2 regions of the Glaciimonas sp. GNP009 genome follow, and region 1 is predicted to be linked to the other one. Evidence: riboswitches for the same ligand, from Rfam matches in the RefSeq annotation. Region 1 holds a riboswitch; the other holds the start of a gene.
What was found. A riboswitch is a leader RNA that binds a small molecule or an ion and turns the genes downstream of it on or off. The one in region 1 is predicted to bind cobalamin.
Positions count from the first base shown of each region.

Region 2: linked by a shared signal. The riboswitch ahead of ACXX82_RS01455 (TonB-dependent receptor domain-containing protein) and the one ahead of ACXX82_RS11260 (CbtB domain-containing protein) in region 1 are both predicted to bind cobalamin.

Region 1 is NZ_JBTGUV010000004.1:2,342,338-2,350,486, forward strand. It holds gene ACXX82_RS11240 (NAD(P)-dependent oxidoreductase) at 1-166, shown strand, start outside; gene ACXX82_RS11245 (DUF3761 domain-containing protein) at 373-825, opposite strand; gene ACXX82_RS11250 (hypothetical protein) at 922-1,164, opposite strand; gene ACXX82_RS11255 (alpha/beta fold hydrolase) at 1,427-2,305, opposite strand; cobalamin riboswitch at 2,572-2,794, shown strand; gene ACXX82_RS11260 (CbtB domain-containing protein) at 2,985-3,185, shown strand; gene ACXX82_RS11265 (CbtA family protein) at 3,176-3,970, shown strand; gene ACXX82_RS11270 ((2Fe-2S) ferredoxin domain-containing protein) at 4,192-4,530, shown strand; gene ACXX82_RS11275 (cobaltochelatase subunit CobN) at 4,523-8,149, shown strand, end outside.
Region 2 is NZ_JBTGUV010000004.1:75,487-83,635, forward strand. It holds gene ACXX82_RS01450 (hypothetical protein) at 1-148, shown strand, start outside; gene ACXX82_RS01455 (TonB-dependent receptor domain-containing protein) at 365-2,266, opposite strand; cobalamin riboswitch at 2,416-2,715, opposite strand; gene ACXX82_RS01460 (histidine phosphatase family protein) at 2,778-3,413, opposite strand; gene ACXX82_RS01465 (adenosylcobinamide-GDP ribazoletransferase) at 3,427-4,245, opposite strand; gene cobT (nicotinate-nucleotide--dimethylbenzimidazole phosphoribosyltransferase) at 4,268-5,317, opposite strand; gene ACXX82_RS01475 (P-II family nitrogen regulator) at 5,623-5,961, opposite strand; gene ACXX82_RS01480 (NAD+ synthase) at 6,058-7,677, opposite strand.

The sequences.
Region 1 (8,149 bases):
GCCGCAAGATTCGCCGTTATTGCGCATGAAAAATGTCGTCGCGCTTCCGCACATCGGTTCGGCTACGCATGAAACACGGCACGCAATGGCGGTCTGCGCAGCGCAAAATTTGATTGATGCTTTGGATGGCAAATATTCAGGGAACATTGTCAATCCAAAACGCTAACCCGACCAATATCTTGATTGACTGTATTGATGACACAACGCCCTCTTCAGTATTTCCACTATTTTTTAAAATGGAAATACTGAAGAGGGCGTCATTTTTTTACCTGTGCAGTGCGCTATCGAGGTGATCCGAAACATTCTGGCGATAGGTTACCGCCAACGCAAACGACATCCATCACGGATGTCGTTTGAAATACTTCTAACCCATTAACCGCAAGCTTTGCCATGATCGGCGTGATAGCCCTTGGTTTTTGCGTCAGCTTCTGACATGTAAGCACCCGCTTTGGTTTTGCCGTAATACTTGGTGTTTTGGCAGTGATACACCTTGGTGCTGGTATTTGCCCACACTAAACCGGGACCGCCACCGGGAGCGACCGCCGAGCTAGCAGTCGACGCTGCGCTTGGGGCAGCCATTGGTTTTGATGCTGGCGCTGGTGTTGCAGCCGGTGTCGCTGCTGGTGTTGTGGCTTTGGTCGCATACCAATCCTTCACGCCTTTATGGCCAGAACATGCACCACTTTTGGTTGCGCCGGAGTAATAAGTGCCATCTTTACATAGGCCGGTGCTTCCTGCGGGAGCGCCTGCCGGTGCCTGGGCATAGCTTCCGGCCGATGTCAGCAAAGCTAAGGCCAAACTTGCGGAGAGTAATAAAGTTTTCATTTTAAGTTCCTATACAGTAAGAAAAGTAAAAAAATCAGGTAAAAAGAGGAAAATGTTAGCCTTCTTGTATGCAGCAACTAGCCCGATTTTGTCGATTTACTTTGATGGCGCGGGTTGTGTCGTTGCGGCTTGATTTTTTTGTTCAGCAGCTTTTTTGTTGGCCATATGGCGTCCAACCACACAACCACCAGCCGCACCGAGTACGGCATGGTGGCCCGCCACATGACCGGCAACGCCACCTACTGCAGCACCCTTTAAACAGCCTTTGGCCTCGACTAGTCCAGAGGTTCCGGCAAGGGTGAGTGCACAGGCCAGCACAAAGATAATTTTTGATCGCATGATGACTCCTTTTCGAAAATGTACGTTTGATAGCAATACAGAAACGCGCCTAAAGCCAAACCGGTTGACCCAGAAACAATTGTTTGCAAATACGGCGACTCGGCGTTGCATATAGTTGTCACTGGGAAACGTAATCGACGTTTGTATCGCTTGGCTATTGAGAGTTAAGTTGTGGCTTTCATCGGTGGCCGATGAGCAAGTTGCCCACATTCTTCTAGCGGCGAAACCTCTAATAAATCAGGCTGCCATCACATCTCATTTTTCATTCAATAAAAAACGGCATGACCTGCGCCATCAGCGCTTCGGGTGCTTCTTCCGGAATATAGTGACCGCAGTCGAGGGCCTTGCCGGTGACGTTTTTGGTGAGTAGCCGCCATTCGTTGAGAGGATCGAAACACTTTTCGATGACGCCATGCGCGCCCCACAAAACTAACGTATCGCACTGAATTTTCTTGCCGTCGGCGAGATCCTTACGTTCGTGTTCAAGGTCAATGCTGGCGCTGGCGCGATAGTCTTCGCAAATGCCGTGAATGGTGGCTGGATCACTCAGACAACGCAGGTATTCAGCATACGCCTCCGGCGTAAATGGTCCGAGACCTGCGCTGCGTGCGCCGATGGTGTGCTCTAAATAGGCTTCGGGATGCGCGCCGAGTAGTATTTCGGGAAAGGGAGCGGGCCTGATTAAAAAGAACCAATGATAGTAAGTGCTGGCAAATTCCATCGTAGTTTTTTCATACATTGCCAGCGTCGGCGCAATGTCCAGCAAAACCAGTTTGAGAATCGCATCAGGATGGTCAAGTGCCATACGGTACGCAACGCGTCCGCCGCGGTCATGTCCCATGAGTAAAAATTGCTTGAAACCTAACGTTTTCATTAAGTCAATTTGATCCTGGCCGACGGTGCGCTTGGAATAATTGCTGTGATCAGCCAATCCGACTGGCTTGCCGCTATCGCCGTAGCCGCGCAAATCAGCAGCAATTACGGTGAAGTGTTGCGCAAGTTGTTGTGCCACTTTATGCCAGATCACATGCGTTTGTGGATGGCCGTGCAACAAAAGCAACGCTGGTCCGTTGCCTCCGCGAACATAATTTATGTGCGTACCGTTGACCTCAGCGACGTGACGTTCAAATCCTGTAAACATGGTGTTTCTCCTCTTTATATTTGGATGAATTGTATAGCGCTTCTGTTGTTAATATTTCATTACAATCTGTCTTTAAAAGCCGGAAGTGGAGTGACGCCGACTTTTTGTCGCATCTTCCCGCACCGCGGCACAACTAAAGGCACACTGACATTAGCTTAACCGGTGTCAGTTAAACCTTTCAGTAACACTGGCAAACGCTATTAGATCATCCAATAGAAACAAAGCAGCTTCAACTTGCATCTTGATAAGTCGCAACCTATACTCGGCGGGTAGCAATAGCTTTAGGTGTTTTGCGTGCAGTCGTGCGTAAAATTAAACGGGAAGTCGGTGCGTGCCCAGGCATTAATCCGACGCTGCCCCCGCAACGGTAAGCGAGTAAAAAGTTTGCAGTACGCCACTGTGCCAACGCATGGGAAGGCGCGAACTTCGAAGTCTGTCAGCAGATTTCACCTCGTGAGCCCGGATACCGGCCTAAAGTGTTATGCAGTTTGTGTCGCGGCGGGCGATTCAGATGGATTGCCTTGCCTTCCTGTGCACCCCGTCTTGTATTTCCTCGTCTTTTGCTGTCGCGCTTTCTGCATTCTTGCTGCACCTTTATGCCTTCCTGGTCACACTCCGTTCTGGTGCGGAGGCCGTGTGCCAGTCATATCGTTGTAAGTTATAAAAAAGGAAGATCGCTATGGCAATATCCTCAACTGGTCTTATTGATCACATTGTTACGGCAGCCCCTGCCGCCACCTGGAAAGATCGCGTTATTCCAGCATTGCTGAGTGCAATAGTCGGTCTATTGCTGGTTTACGCGATGGGGTTTTCTCACAACATGACATTGCATAATGCGGCGCATGACGGTCGTCATTCGGCTGGATTCCCATGTCATTGAGCGGGACTAACACTGGTGATTTTTTAGCAATAAAGCCGGGGGTTAAGCGCTTTATATCGTCAGTTCTGCTGGCTGGATTATTCGCCGGATTGGTACTCACCGCGGTGCAAAAAATACAAGTAACGCCGATTATTGCTCAGGCGGAAGTTTACGAGGAAGCGGCTGCACATGCGGCTGCAATCAAACCAGCGTCAGCGATAGCAAGCCTGCCTCCAGCGTCATCGGTGTCAACGTTGCCACCTTCCGCGACAGAGCATCATCACGAGGCGCAGGAATGGGAGCCGACCAACGGCATCGAGCGCACGCTTTATACCGTGATGGCAAACGTGACGATGGCGGTCGGTTTTGCACTCTTATTGGGTGCAGCGATTTTGCTACGTGGTGGCATTAGCGGTTGGCAAGAGGGATTGTTGTGGGGACTTGCCGGATATGTCGTCGTATTTGTTGCCCCTTCACTTGGCCTTGCCCCCGAAGTGCCGGGGACGCAAGCTGCGCCATTACTTGACCGGCAATTGTGGTGGACTGCTACAGCGACGCTGACAGCCATTTCTTTGGCTCTCCTCGTTTTTGGGCGTCATTGGTCGTTGAAATTGCTCGCGGTAATGTTGATTTTGACGCCGCATTTATTGGGTGCGCCAGAGCCGCAGATACACGGCGGTGCAGCGCCAGCTGAGTTAGCGAGGGCGTTTATTGTCGCAACAGCGATTGCAAACGGCCTATTTTGGCTTGCTTTGGGAGGCGCTTTCGGCTTTTTGAACCGTCAATTTGGCGACCCCAAAGGCTAAATTTATCGCAAAAAAAGTAGCAGTCGAGCAAGTGTATTACGTAATATTACGTTTTATTTTTGACCGTGATGCAATTAAATGGAACTAGCTGATTGTGGATATGTTTGATGGATCAATTGCTGTTTTTATGTGCAATTTTTGATTCCTCTCATTCTTAACAATCATCATAGTCCTTCTATGAAATAACTGCACTAGCTGTTGTATGTTCCAAAGAAAAGCTTATGAGAACCCATTCCCGACACATTTTTATGTGTACCGGCCCACGTTGTACTGAAGATGGTGTGCGTGCTGAAGCCATGTTCGGCATTCTTGGCGCTGCCATTGATGCACGGCCGGAGTTGCGCGTTAAGCGCACGCGCACCCACTGTATGGTTGCCTGCAAAAATCAAGGCCCGTTGGCGTTGGTCTATCCGGAAGGAATATGGTATCGCTGCGAAGATGCGACCGCTATTGAGCGCATCGTCACCGAGCATCTTGAAAACGGTCGTGAAGTGACTGATCTGGTGTTTCATCGACTTGGCAGCGGCGACGTCGCAGCAGAGGAAGAAACCGATGTCTGACGCGCAACAGCATTCGTCTGGTTCATCCATCGCCTTGCTGACGCACACGGCCAATGATTTGACGGTACTGCACAGCGCGATGAGTCAGTTGCCGCAGGATTTTTCGCGAGTGACCGGAATCAACCTGCAAACGCTAGATAAAGAATCTCACATCGCTGATCTGTTGTCGGGTGATCTGGCTGGCACGCGGATTATTATTTTGCGTGTGTTGGGACGATTGGGAGGCGTGCCGGGTTTTAACGAACTACTACGCCATGCACGTGACAATGGTTGTTATCTGATTGCCATCAGTGGCACGGGTGAGCCCGATCCTGAACTCGCCGCCGTCTCGACCGTCTCTTCAGCCGTGGCAGAGCAAGCGTTGTCTTATTTTCATGCCGGTGGCAGTGTCAACCTCGCGCAGTTGTTGCGCTACCTTTCGGATCATCTGATGTTGACCGGGTTCGGCTATCTACCAGCGCAACCTTTGCCGGACCATGGCATCTATCACCCCGATCTGGCGGAGGGCGCGACGACAGCCGATTGGTTGGTTGAGCACTCGGCACAGGATAAATGCGATCGTCCGGGTGTTGGCATCGTGTTTTATCGCGCCCATTGGATGAGTGGCAACACGCGCTTTATTGACGCGATGATCGCGGCACTGGAACAACGCGGCATGAACGTTTTGCCGGTGTTTACATCCTCGTTGCGCAGCGGCGCCGATGGTGAATCTAACTTGCCGACCGCGTTGCGGTATTTCACGGCAGACGGAAAAAGTGGTAAACGGGGGGGGAAATCAGCGCTAATCGATGTGTTGATCAACACCACCGCGTTTGCCATGGGCGAGATTACCCCGGGCGGACCGACTCCCGCCGGATGGTCGGTATCGGTGCTGGAACAACTTAACGTTCCCGTGTTGCAAGCGATCACCAGCGGCATGACGCAAGATCAGTGGCAACAATCTGCGCGGGGTATGAACCCGCTAGATGCGGCGATGAACGTGGTTTTGCCAGAGTTTGATGGCCGTATCATTACCGTCCCCATTTCTTTTAAGACCAAAGCTGCCAGCGCCGCTGGTCAGATGATGGAATATGCACCGGTGCCGGATCGCATCGCCAGAGTGGCGGGACTGGCACAGCGATTTGCGCGCCTGAAACATACGCCAAACGCGAATAAGCGCGTGGCATTTATTTTTACCAATGCCAATAGCAAAGCCGCCCAAATCGGCAACGCGGTCGGCCTTGATGCGCCCGCCTCATTGATGGCAATTCTGCGCGCCATGCAAGCGCGGGGTTATCAGACCGGTGAACTACCGGATAACGGCACCGCCTTGATTCATGACCTAATTGATCGCTGCGCGTACGACAATACCTATCTCACCGAACAGCAGTTACGCAACGCGGTTGGGCGCGTTCCGGCCGCACAATATGCGCAGTGGCTGGCCGATTTGCCGCCAGAAATGCAAGCGCGCATGGTCGCCCAATGGGGCGCAGCACCCGGTGCGGCCTATGTGCACGACGATCACGTAGTGTTAGCAGGAATCGCGTTAGGCAATACCTTTGTCGCATTGCAGCCGCCGCGTGGTTACGGCATGGACCCGGACGCGATCTATCATCAGCCGGACTTACCGCCGACGCATCACTATTACGCGTTGTATCGCTGGCTGCGTGACACATGGCGCGCCGATGCGATCGTCCATGTCGGCAAGCACGGCACGCTGGAATGGTTGCCCGGCAAAGGTGTTGGCTTGTCGGAAAATTGCTTTCCCGATGCGCTGCTCGCTGATATGCCCTTGTTCTACCCGTTCATTATTAACGACCCGGGCGAGGGTGCACAGGCCAAACGGCGCGCACACGCGGTCGTTGTCGATCACCTGACACCACCGATGACCACCGCCGACACATACGGCGCATTGGCCCAGTTGACGCAATTGGTGGATGAGTATTATCAGGTCGAAGTACTGGACCCCAGCAAGTTGCCGCTGTTGCAGCAACAAATTTGGGAACTGGTCAAACAGACCAATCTCGATTCTGATTTACAGGCAAGATTGCTGCACCACGATCATGACCACGACCACGACCACGGTCATGACCACGACCACGGTCATGGAAACGGCGCACACGATCACCATGATCCTGAAGCAGAACATGATCATCCCCATGCTCACGACGACAAACTACCCGCCGCGCTCAGTACGTTGGACGGTGCGGGGGTTGCGCATCTAATCGAAGATCTGGACGGTTATCTGTGCGAACTTGGCGCGGCCCAAATTCGCGACGGATTGCATATTCTCGGCGAGCGTCCAGCCGATAATCAGTTAGTAGACATGCTGGTTTCGCTGGTAAGACTACCTAATCAGGATGTGCCGGGCTTGCAGGAAGAAATCGCCAAACTCTTTGGCTTGAGCATGGATATGTTGCTCGACAACAAAGGTCGTCGTCTAAACGCCGATCCCGCGCTGGCACGTTTGGCGCAGTGCGCTATTGTGACCCGCGCCGATGCCTTGGATGCGATTGATGTGTTATGTCGCCAACTGTTCGTCGCACTGCAAGAAAAAGCCTTCTCCACAGACGCCATCGAACCGGTTTTGACCGCGTTATTCGGCGGCGTCGCGGGCGCGGAAGCTGCCACTCAGCCGTTAATGCAACCGACCCTCGTTGTCACTGCGGTACGTCCTTTCAGCATGTTATCTCAGGCAAAAAAGTTTCAGATCAACAGCAGCGTTGCGCGACCAGCTAACAAGATTGCGCCCGCATCGCTCAGCTCATCCCAAGCGACCGAGCGCTTTGTAGGATTGCGTCGGGTCATCACCTTCGCCTGTACCAATTTAGTCCCCAATCTGGCCCGTGCGACAGACGAAATCGATAATCTGCTCAATGGTCTCGATGGTGGCTATATTCCGGCCGGTCCGAGTGGATCGCCGACGCGAGGCATGGCGCACATACTGCCGACCGGGCGCAATTTCTATTCCGTCGATCCTCGCAGCGTACCTTCGCAATCGGCCTGGCGCGTGGGTCAGCAACTGGCGAATGAGGTCCTAAGCAGACATCTGCGCGAAACCGGCGCCTATCCCGAAAGTGTCGCCATCAGCACCTGGGGAACCAGCGCGATGCGTACCCATGGCGATGACGTAGCGCAGATTTTGGCGCTGCTTGGCGTGCGTCCGCTGTGGCGTCCGGAAAACCGTCAACTCACTGGCGTCGAGGTGATTCCGCTAGATCAACTCAAGCGCCCCCGTATCGATGTGACGACGCGTATCAGCGGTTTCTTTCGGGATGCGTTTCCGCAGTTGATTACACTCATTGATGACGCGGTGAACGCCGTGTTGATATTGGATGAGCCACTGACGCACAATTTTATCCGCAAACATTATCTGAACGAACTCGACGGCTGGCTCGGCAAGGGCATGCAAGAGACCGAAGCCAAACGGCGCGCTACGTATCGGATTTTCGGTGCCAAACCGGGCAGTTACGGTGCGGGAATTCTGCCGCTTATTCAGGAAAAAAACTGGCAGGCCGATACCGACTTTGCCGAAGCTTACGTCAACTGGGGTGGTTACGCGTATGGGCGTGAGGCGCAAGGGATCGATGAGCGCGACGCCTTCAGTGTGCGTTTATCCGGCGTACAGGTTGCATTGCAT
Region 2 (8,149 bases), 2.3 Mb from region 1:
GCAGCCACAGTTGACGTTGCTCTTGAACTTGCAGGCGCAGCCACAGTTGACGTTGCGGTTGTTCTTGAAGTTGAAGTTGACGTACTCCGTCATGGACGCTGCCAAGTATTTCAGCTGTCAGTCGGGAATTGTTGGAAGACATGTTTGAGCGTAGCGAGTTGGTCTTTCAACCCGACTGGCGGCTGAAATACTTGGGGACCCGCAGGGCAGCGTCAGTTGCGGTCGCCTTCTTTTTGGTTACTTTTTCTTGGCGGGGGCGCCGAGCCGAAGCAAGAAAAAGTAACTAGCTGTCGGGCTACCCCCGACAAGCCCCCACGGAGCAAAAGCCCCCCAACCTACCGACTACCGACCACACCCCAGCCAATCACCGAAACCCATACCGAACACCCAAAAACAAACTACTCCCAGCAGTCCCATAATACCGCGCCAACTCATAATCCTTATTGAGCACATTATTCCACCGCCCAAACAAAGACCACTTCCCAGTCAAATCAACACTAGCATACAAGTTAACCAAACTATACCCACCCAAAACAACCTGATTATCCCCATCATCGTACCGCTTACCAGACACCACCATCTCAACACCAGACTTCAACGCCCCAACCCCATACTCAAGCGCCACCGTTCCATGCTGCCGCGCACGCCGAGCCAGCAACTTCCCACTAGTATCATCCCGCGGATTCTGCACATCCAGCGAACCACGCAAAGCAAAATTACCCAACTTAGTACTGCCGCCAAAAGAAACCCCCTCAAGCGTCGCCTTATCAACGTTATAAGCACAACCATAAGGATGGCTATCCGGCTCAACCGGACAAGTCGTAGTCGAGACGATCAAATCAGTTATTTTGTTGTGATAGTAAGAAATATTTAACTGCGAAGTCCCATTGTCATACACCAACCCCACCTCCGCATTCTTACCTTTTTCCGGTTTGTTCGCCGCAACACCATAACCGGGGTAATACAACTCATTGAAAGTCGGCGCACGAAAACTAGTGCCATAACTGACATTAGCCCGCCAGTCCTGGTTCAAACGATAGCCATACCCAAGACTACCAGTCGCATGCGTACCAAATTGCGAGCTATTATCATTCCGGATACTAACGGTCGCCAGATGATCTCCACGCTTCAACTGGTACGATGCAGCAACCGAATTGGTCGTCCGGTCACCAGACAAACCGGTGGCAGAAACCTCCTCCTCACGTCGCTCAGCCAACAACTGCAAGACGTCTGTCCCGATGAACAAATCATTTTGCCAGCTGTAATTATTCTGCTTAGTCGTTACATCGCTGATCCCATCCGGCTGATCGCTGCTGATATAAGTCGATTTATCGGTAGTTTGCGACACCTGAACCTTACTATTCCACCAAGGCAGAATCTGGTTTTTCGAATACACAGCCACATTTTCAAGTTTTTGCACGACACGCGTGTCGAAATCCGAACCATCGTCGTACTGCGCATTCAACCGGCTTTGCAAAAAGGTCACGCCAACTTCCTGGCCCTTTGCCAGCTCCAACCCAAACTGTCCGCTGGCACTATCTTTTTTGTAGCCGTCTTTATCTGGATTATAAGAACTATACGGCGAAGGGTCTGGCTTAGTCGCTGAAAACCCATCTGCATTTTCATGCGCCACCGATATAGCGTAACTAAAACGATGGTCGCCTTCGGTCGCGCCAGAAATACTCGCATCCATTGTGCGGGTACCATAGCTGCCGGCACCGGCAGATGCAGTCAAACGCGGCGCGCCCGAACCTTTCTTGGTAAAAATTTGAATCACGCCACCCATTGCGTCAGCGCCATAAAAACTACTCAAAGGGCCATACACGATTTCGATGTGATCAATTTGTGACAATGGAATGCTGGACCATGTAGCGCCGCCGGTCGTGGAAGACCCGACACGGACGCCATCGATTAATACTATATTTTGATTATTAGCTGCACCGCGCATGAATACCGATGCCGAAGTACCAGGACCGCCGTTAGCAGTGATTTCAATTCCACGTTGCTTTTGCAGCAGTTCAACCAGCGAGGTTTGTCCCGATAGCGCAATGTCTTCGGCAGAAATCGTCACGTTGTCGCTGATCACATCACTGGCTTTTTGTGGCGTGCGTGTTGCTGTGACTAGAACGGGCTCTAGTGACTTATCCGAGGCTTCCTGAGCAAAACTGGATGCGGAAAAAGTAGAAATAATAAGCGTAGAAAGGCACAAAGGCCCAATCATTCGCGCAGCGCGGCGCGGATGGGTCGGTGAAACAGTTAGGGTCATGATAATTTAAGCAAGAAAACAACCACCAGCTCGCCTCCCCGCGCGCTGGATTCAAAAGAAATACCTCCGCAAGACATTGCACTGAACAATCAATCCAGCAAAGTTGCCGGATCGCATTTCGCGACAGATCGTCCGTACCGCCTTAAAAGTAGTTCCACCTGCTACTGGCCGGTATCCGGGCTACCAAGTCCAACTGCCTTACCTTCCCGCGCGAAACACAGTGGTGTTAGAGGCAGCTTGTCACATTGTGTAATCAATATTTTGCAGCAACTACGCTGCAATTATCGGCCATAGTGAATAGGCCGACATTAACCGGTCATTCAACCAGTCATTCATTAAGCAAATTGAGACGCTTGTTTTCCGTTGCGGGGGCAGCACACGTATCGCGTGTTTCCCGTTTAACTGCGAACACAGCCGTGTTCGCGAGCACCAAAAGCACCGGCATTCTAATATTCATCTGCCTTTACAGCAACAATAAATCTTCGAATCCGCGTGCAAAATCCCAGCGAAATCAGCAGATTAGCGAAATCACTTCGCCGTAACCGATCTTATGGGCTGCGTTGGCAGCCTTTCGCGCAATATCCGCAATCGCCCTTGGCGCTCCGATTGGCATGGAAGCCTCCTGGGCTAAGGCATGGCAGGCTAAAAGGAGGCGAATAGTCCCTGCATGGCAAATGACGGCAACATCATCGCCATTGTTGTTATTTTCGCCACTGTTCGGTGATGGTGAATGAAGTCGCGGCAACGCACGATAAAACGCATCCACGCGTGCCGCCATCTGCATCACGCTTTCTCCACCACCCGGTCGATAGTCAATCACCGCGCCCGCCCATGCATCGATCTCATCACGCGGGATATCCTGCCAGGATTGCATTTCCCATTTTCCAAAGTCCAGTTCCACTAGACGGTGATCAAGAGTCGGTGCCGGCCAACCCGGTTGTCGCGACAAACTATCCGCCAACCCCGCGCATCGAAGGAGCGGACTAGAAAACATCAGGACCGGCTTTGGCAGTACCTTTATCAATTGATGCAACACACGCGTATTTTCTTCTTCGGATACAAGGAGGTCAGAACGCCCGTAGCACAAGTCGGATACAGCTCCTGGCGTGCTCGGCTTCGGATGACGCACAAGATGGAGTTGCATCATTATCTTAAGTACATCATTTTAAAAGCGGCATGGCAGCCAATAAACCAAGGTAAAAGGTCACTTCTGCCACCTGCTGCACGGCACCCAGACAGTCGCCGGTATAACCGCCAATGCGCTTAACGAAAAAGCGGGCGAGCCACAAGGTAGCAATAGCGCTACACACCAGACCAGCGGCTATCCCCGCCCAAGGCGCCCAACCCAAAACACCGATTGCCAATAAAGGTAACGCAGCGAAAGCCATCGCCACGCCACATTCAGGTCCGGACATCTGCTCTGCCAATGGTTTTGCCTTGCCCTCGGCTTTGACATACGTCAGCCGCCAAATCAAACTACTCGCCATCAAACGGGAAATAGGATGGGCCGTTAGTAACGCTGCCACGACCGCCCAGAACGGCAGGCTCACGAGTAACGTGAATTTCAAACCGAGCATCGACACCATGCCGATGACACCATATGCACCAACCCGTGAATCCTTCATAATCTCAAGAATACGGGCGGCAGTATAACCACCGCCAAAACCATCACAGCTATCAGCAAAGCCATCTTCGTGGAACGCACCGGTCAGATAAATGCCGCCAATGGTCGATAGCAACACCGCCACCGCGGGCGGCCACACATGGGCCGCCGCCGCATAAATCGCTGCCGTCACAGCACCCACAACAATCCCCACCGCCGAAAAATAACGCGAAGCTTGCTGTAACCATGCGGGATCGAACCCAACCCAGCCGGGAATGGGCAGTCGCGTAAAGAATTGCAGCGCAACGAAGAATAACCGCACTTGATGGGTGATTGCTTTGGTCAGACTACGCGAGCGTAACGCACTGGGTCGCATGCTGGACATGGCTATTCAGTATTCACTGTGCATGCGGAGGCGTAGAAATAGAATCAACCGCTGCCGAGTCAAAGGTCGCCATTTCCGTCATAAAAAGTACCGCCGCCTGCACCAGAGGTAATGCCAGCGCTGCGCCCGTACCCTCGCCCAAACGCAAACCTAATTGCAGTAATGGTTGCGCTTTAAGGAACGTCAACATCTGTTGGTGGCCTCGCTCGTCCGAGCAATGCGCAAAAATGCAGTAATCCAGGATTTCGGGACGCAACTGTGCGGCGACCAGTAATGCGCTGGTAACAATGAATCCATCGATCAGCAAAACCATGCGGCGTTCGGCAGCAGCCAGCATCGCACCGACCATCATGGCGATTTCAAAACCACCAAATGTCGCCAATACATCAAGCGGCGCAACGATGCCACCGTGAAAACTGACCGCACGCTGAATCACATTTTGCTTATGCAAAATTCGGGCAGCATCAAAGGCGGTTCCCGCCCCCACGCAATCGACCAGCGGCAAGCCGGTGATCTTGTGCATGATGGCCGCCGCTGCGGTGGTATTGCCGATTCCCATCTCTCCAAAACCAACGATATTGCCGGTTAGCCCCCCAATCAGGTCCATGCCGTGTTCCATGGCTGTGGTGCATTGCTCAGCGGTCATCGCCGACTCGTTAGCAAAATTTCGCGTTCCGAAACCGACTTTTTTACCGATTAACTGAGGAGGCCAACCGAAATCATGATTAACACCAGCATCAACTATCTGCAAAGCGCAATTATTTTGACGTGCAAAAACATTAATCGCCGCATTTTGGTTGAGAAAATTTTCAACCATTTGCCACGTCACACTTTGTGGATAAGCAGAGATATTCTCGGCGACGACACCATGGTCAGCGGCGAATATAAGGATAGCTGGCTGGATGAATGTCGGACGCGTGGTTTTTTGGATCAATCCGATTTGAAGGCCGATTGCTTCTAACGCACCCAAACTGCCTAACGGCTTGGTTTTATTATTGATGACAGTGGTGATGGTATTACTGAGATCGCTATCCTGAATGGATACAATGTGAGGAATCTGCATGGCAATATTGTCCGATGTGTTTCTGTAATGGTTTCTAGAATCTGCGCGGCGTCCACGATACAACGTTTGCGCCAAAACACTTCAGAAAACGGCAGCAAAGGTGTTGCTGCCCACATACTGCCGACATGCGCGCACAGCGGTAATGCGTTCTGCGTCAAAGGTAAGACAGCGCGGCCCGTCTGTATTCCACCTAAACTCCGCATCAGGAATTGGCAGATACACGATGTTACGACGAGCCGATACAACCATGCGTGCTGTAAAGCCAGGTTTTTAAGTCCGGTCTTAAAGCCCTGTCTTAAAGCGTCTTATACTGCTTCCGAACCAGTTTCGCCGGTACGAATGCGGATAACTTGCTCGACTTCGCGGACAAAAATCTTACCGTCACCAATCTTGCCAGTACGCGCAGCTTTGATGATGGCATCAACAGCTTGCTCAGCAAGCGCATCGTCAATCACCAATTCAACTTTTACTTTTGGCAAAAAATCGACGACATATTCCGCGCCGCGATACAACTCGGTATGGCCTTTTTGGCGACCAAAACCTTTGACTTCAGTGACGGTTAAGCCATTGACGCCGACTTCGGCCAACGCTTCGCGTACTTCGTCCAGTTTGAACGGTTTGATAATGGCAGTAATTTGCTTCATGACAACTCCTTTATGCAATTAACAAAAATCTTTTGATACAGGAAGAAAGAAAAGGAGACCAAGAGCGCTCGACACAATTATGTCATGCTCCAAGCTTCACTCTTTAAACTTTGAAGTAATCGGGTAACGCCAGTCACGACCAAACGCACGGTGCGTCACACGACAACCAACCGGTGCCTGTCGACGCTTGTATTCGTTGATCTTGATCAGACGCGTAATACGTTGAATATCATCAATCGAATAACCGGCGGCTTCGATCTCGGCAATGCTCTGATTCTCTTCCATGTACATTTGCATAATGGCGTCTAACACATCATACGGCGGCAGCGAATCCTGATCAGTCTGATCAGGCCGCAGTTCGGCCGACGGTGGACGCGTCAAAATGCGGGTGGGAATCACTTCACCCAGCGTATTTCGATATGCGCACAAGCGATACACCAGCGTCTTGGCAATATCTTTAATAACAGCAAAACCGCCCGCCATATCACCATACAGCGTGCAATACCCCACTGCCATTTCGCTCTTATTTCCAGTGGTCAATACAATTGAGCCAAATTTGTTCGACAACGCCATCAGCAGGGTGCCACGAATACGCGCCTGGATGTTTTCTTCGGTAGTGTCTTCAGCTATGCCCTCAAACTCGCTAGCCAACGTGGATTTGAAAGCGCTGAAACAATCATTAATGGATATTTCATCATAGCGCACACCCAGTCGCTGCACCATATCGCGCGAGTCAACCCACGACATTTCTGCTGTATAAGGAGACGGCATCATGATACAGCGTACTTTTTCAGCCCCCAGCGCATCGACCGCGATCGCCAACACCAATGCCGAATCCACACCGCCAGACAAACCCAGCAAGACACTGGGGAAACCATTCTTACCAATATAGTCGCGCACGCCCAACACCAAGGCCTGGTAGACCTGCGCCTCTACCGACTGCGTAGGCGTAATCGAGGATGGGCCAACCAGCGGTGTCGCGCCATCAAATTCGATGATCTGCAAGTCTTCCTGCGCGTGCTTCAGCTGCGCCGCGACTTCACCGTACTGGTCCATCACAAACGAGTTACCGTCAAAGATCAATTCATCCTGCCCGCCCACCAGATTGGCATACACCAGCGACAAACCTTTTGCCGTGACGTTCGCCCGCATGATGTCGTAGCGCAGATGTTGCTTGTTCATATGGTACGGCGAGCCATTCGGCACCAGTAAAACCTGCGCGCCAGCGGCACGCGCGCGCGCGGGCGCATGCGAAAACCAGGTATCTTCGCAAATATTCAGACCGAAACGAACGCCTTTTACTTCAAAAACAAATGGCACATCAGAGGCTGAGAAATAACGCTTCTCGTCAAAAACAGCATCGTTCGGCAACGCGTATTTGCAATAAGTACCTGACAACGCACCATTAACGATCACGGATGCAGCATTAAAACGTGCGCCATTTTGCAAAATGGGATGGCCGACCACAACATGTACGTCACGTAAATCTGCCAGGTCCGCGATCAATGCGGTCATTGCTTCCTCAGTCTTATCGTAGAAAGCCTGACGTAATAATAAATCTTCTGGCGGATAGCCCACCAACGACAACTCCGGCGTTAATACGATGTCCGCGCCCTGCTGAGCGGCACGACGTGCAAATTCAGCGATTTTGGCGCGATTACCGGCAAGATCACCGACGGTGCTATTGATTTGAGCGATGGCGACTTTGACTGTCATGGCGATGAATATGAAATGTAATTGATGATGAAAACAGCGAAATTAGGCGAAATAACAAATTCAAGCCCCGATTATCGCATGGGTGTCACATGCGTATCGTTTATGTATAACCTATCTTCCGCTTGCTTATCTCTTCGCATGCGCTATTTGTTGCTTGCGCCCGGCTAATCACATATTTATTGGATTGCTATTGCGCTTTATTCTCACTGTTTAGCCTGATCGTCTCTCTTTTATAAAACGTTTAGGAGCTTATAAACCCCATTCAACCCTCACTTAAACACAGAAAAAGTTGTCTTCCCGTGGCCCTAAAGGCTTTCAAAGCCCAGATGAAAAGTCACTACGATACGGTTTTCTTGACTATTTATTCTCATGACCACCATGCCATTGTTCGCGAAACTGGACCGACCACTCGGCATAAAAAGGCCTGTAATAGCAGAAACTTCCATGACGCCAACCTTTATTAGTCATGCCA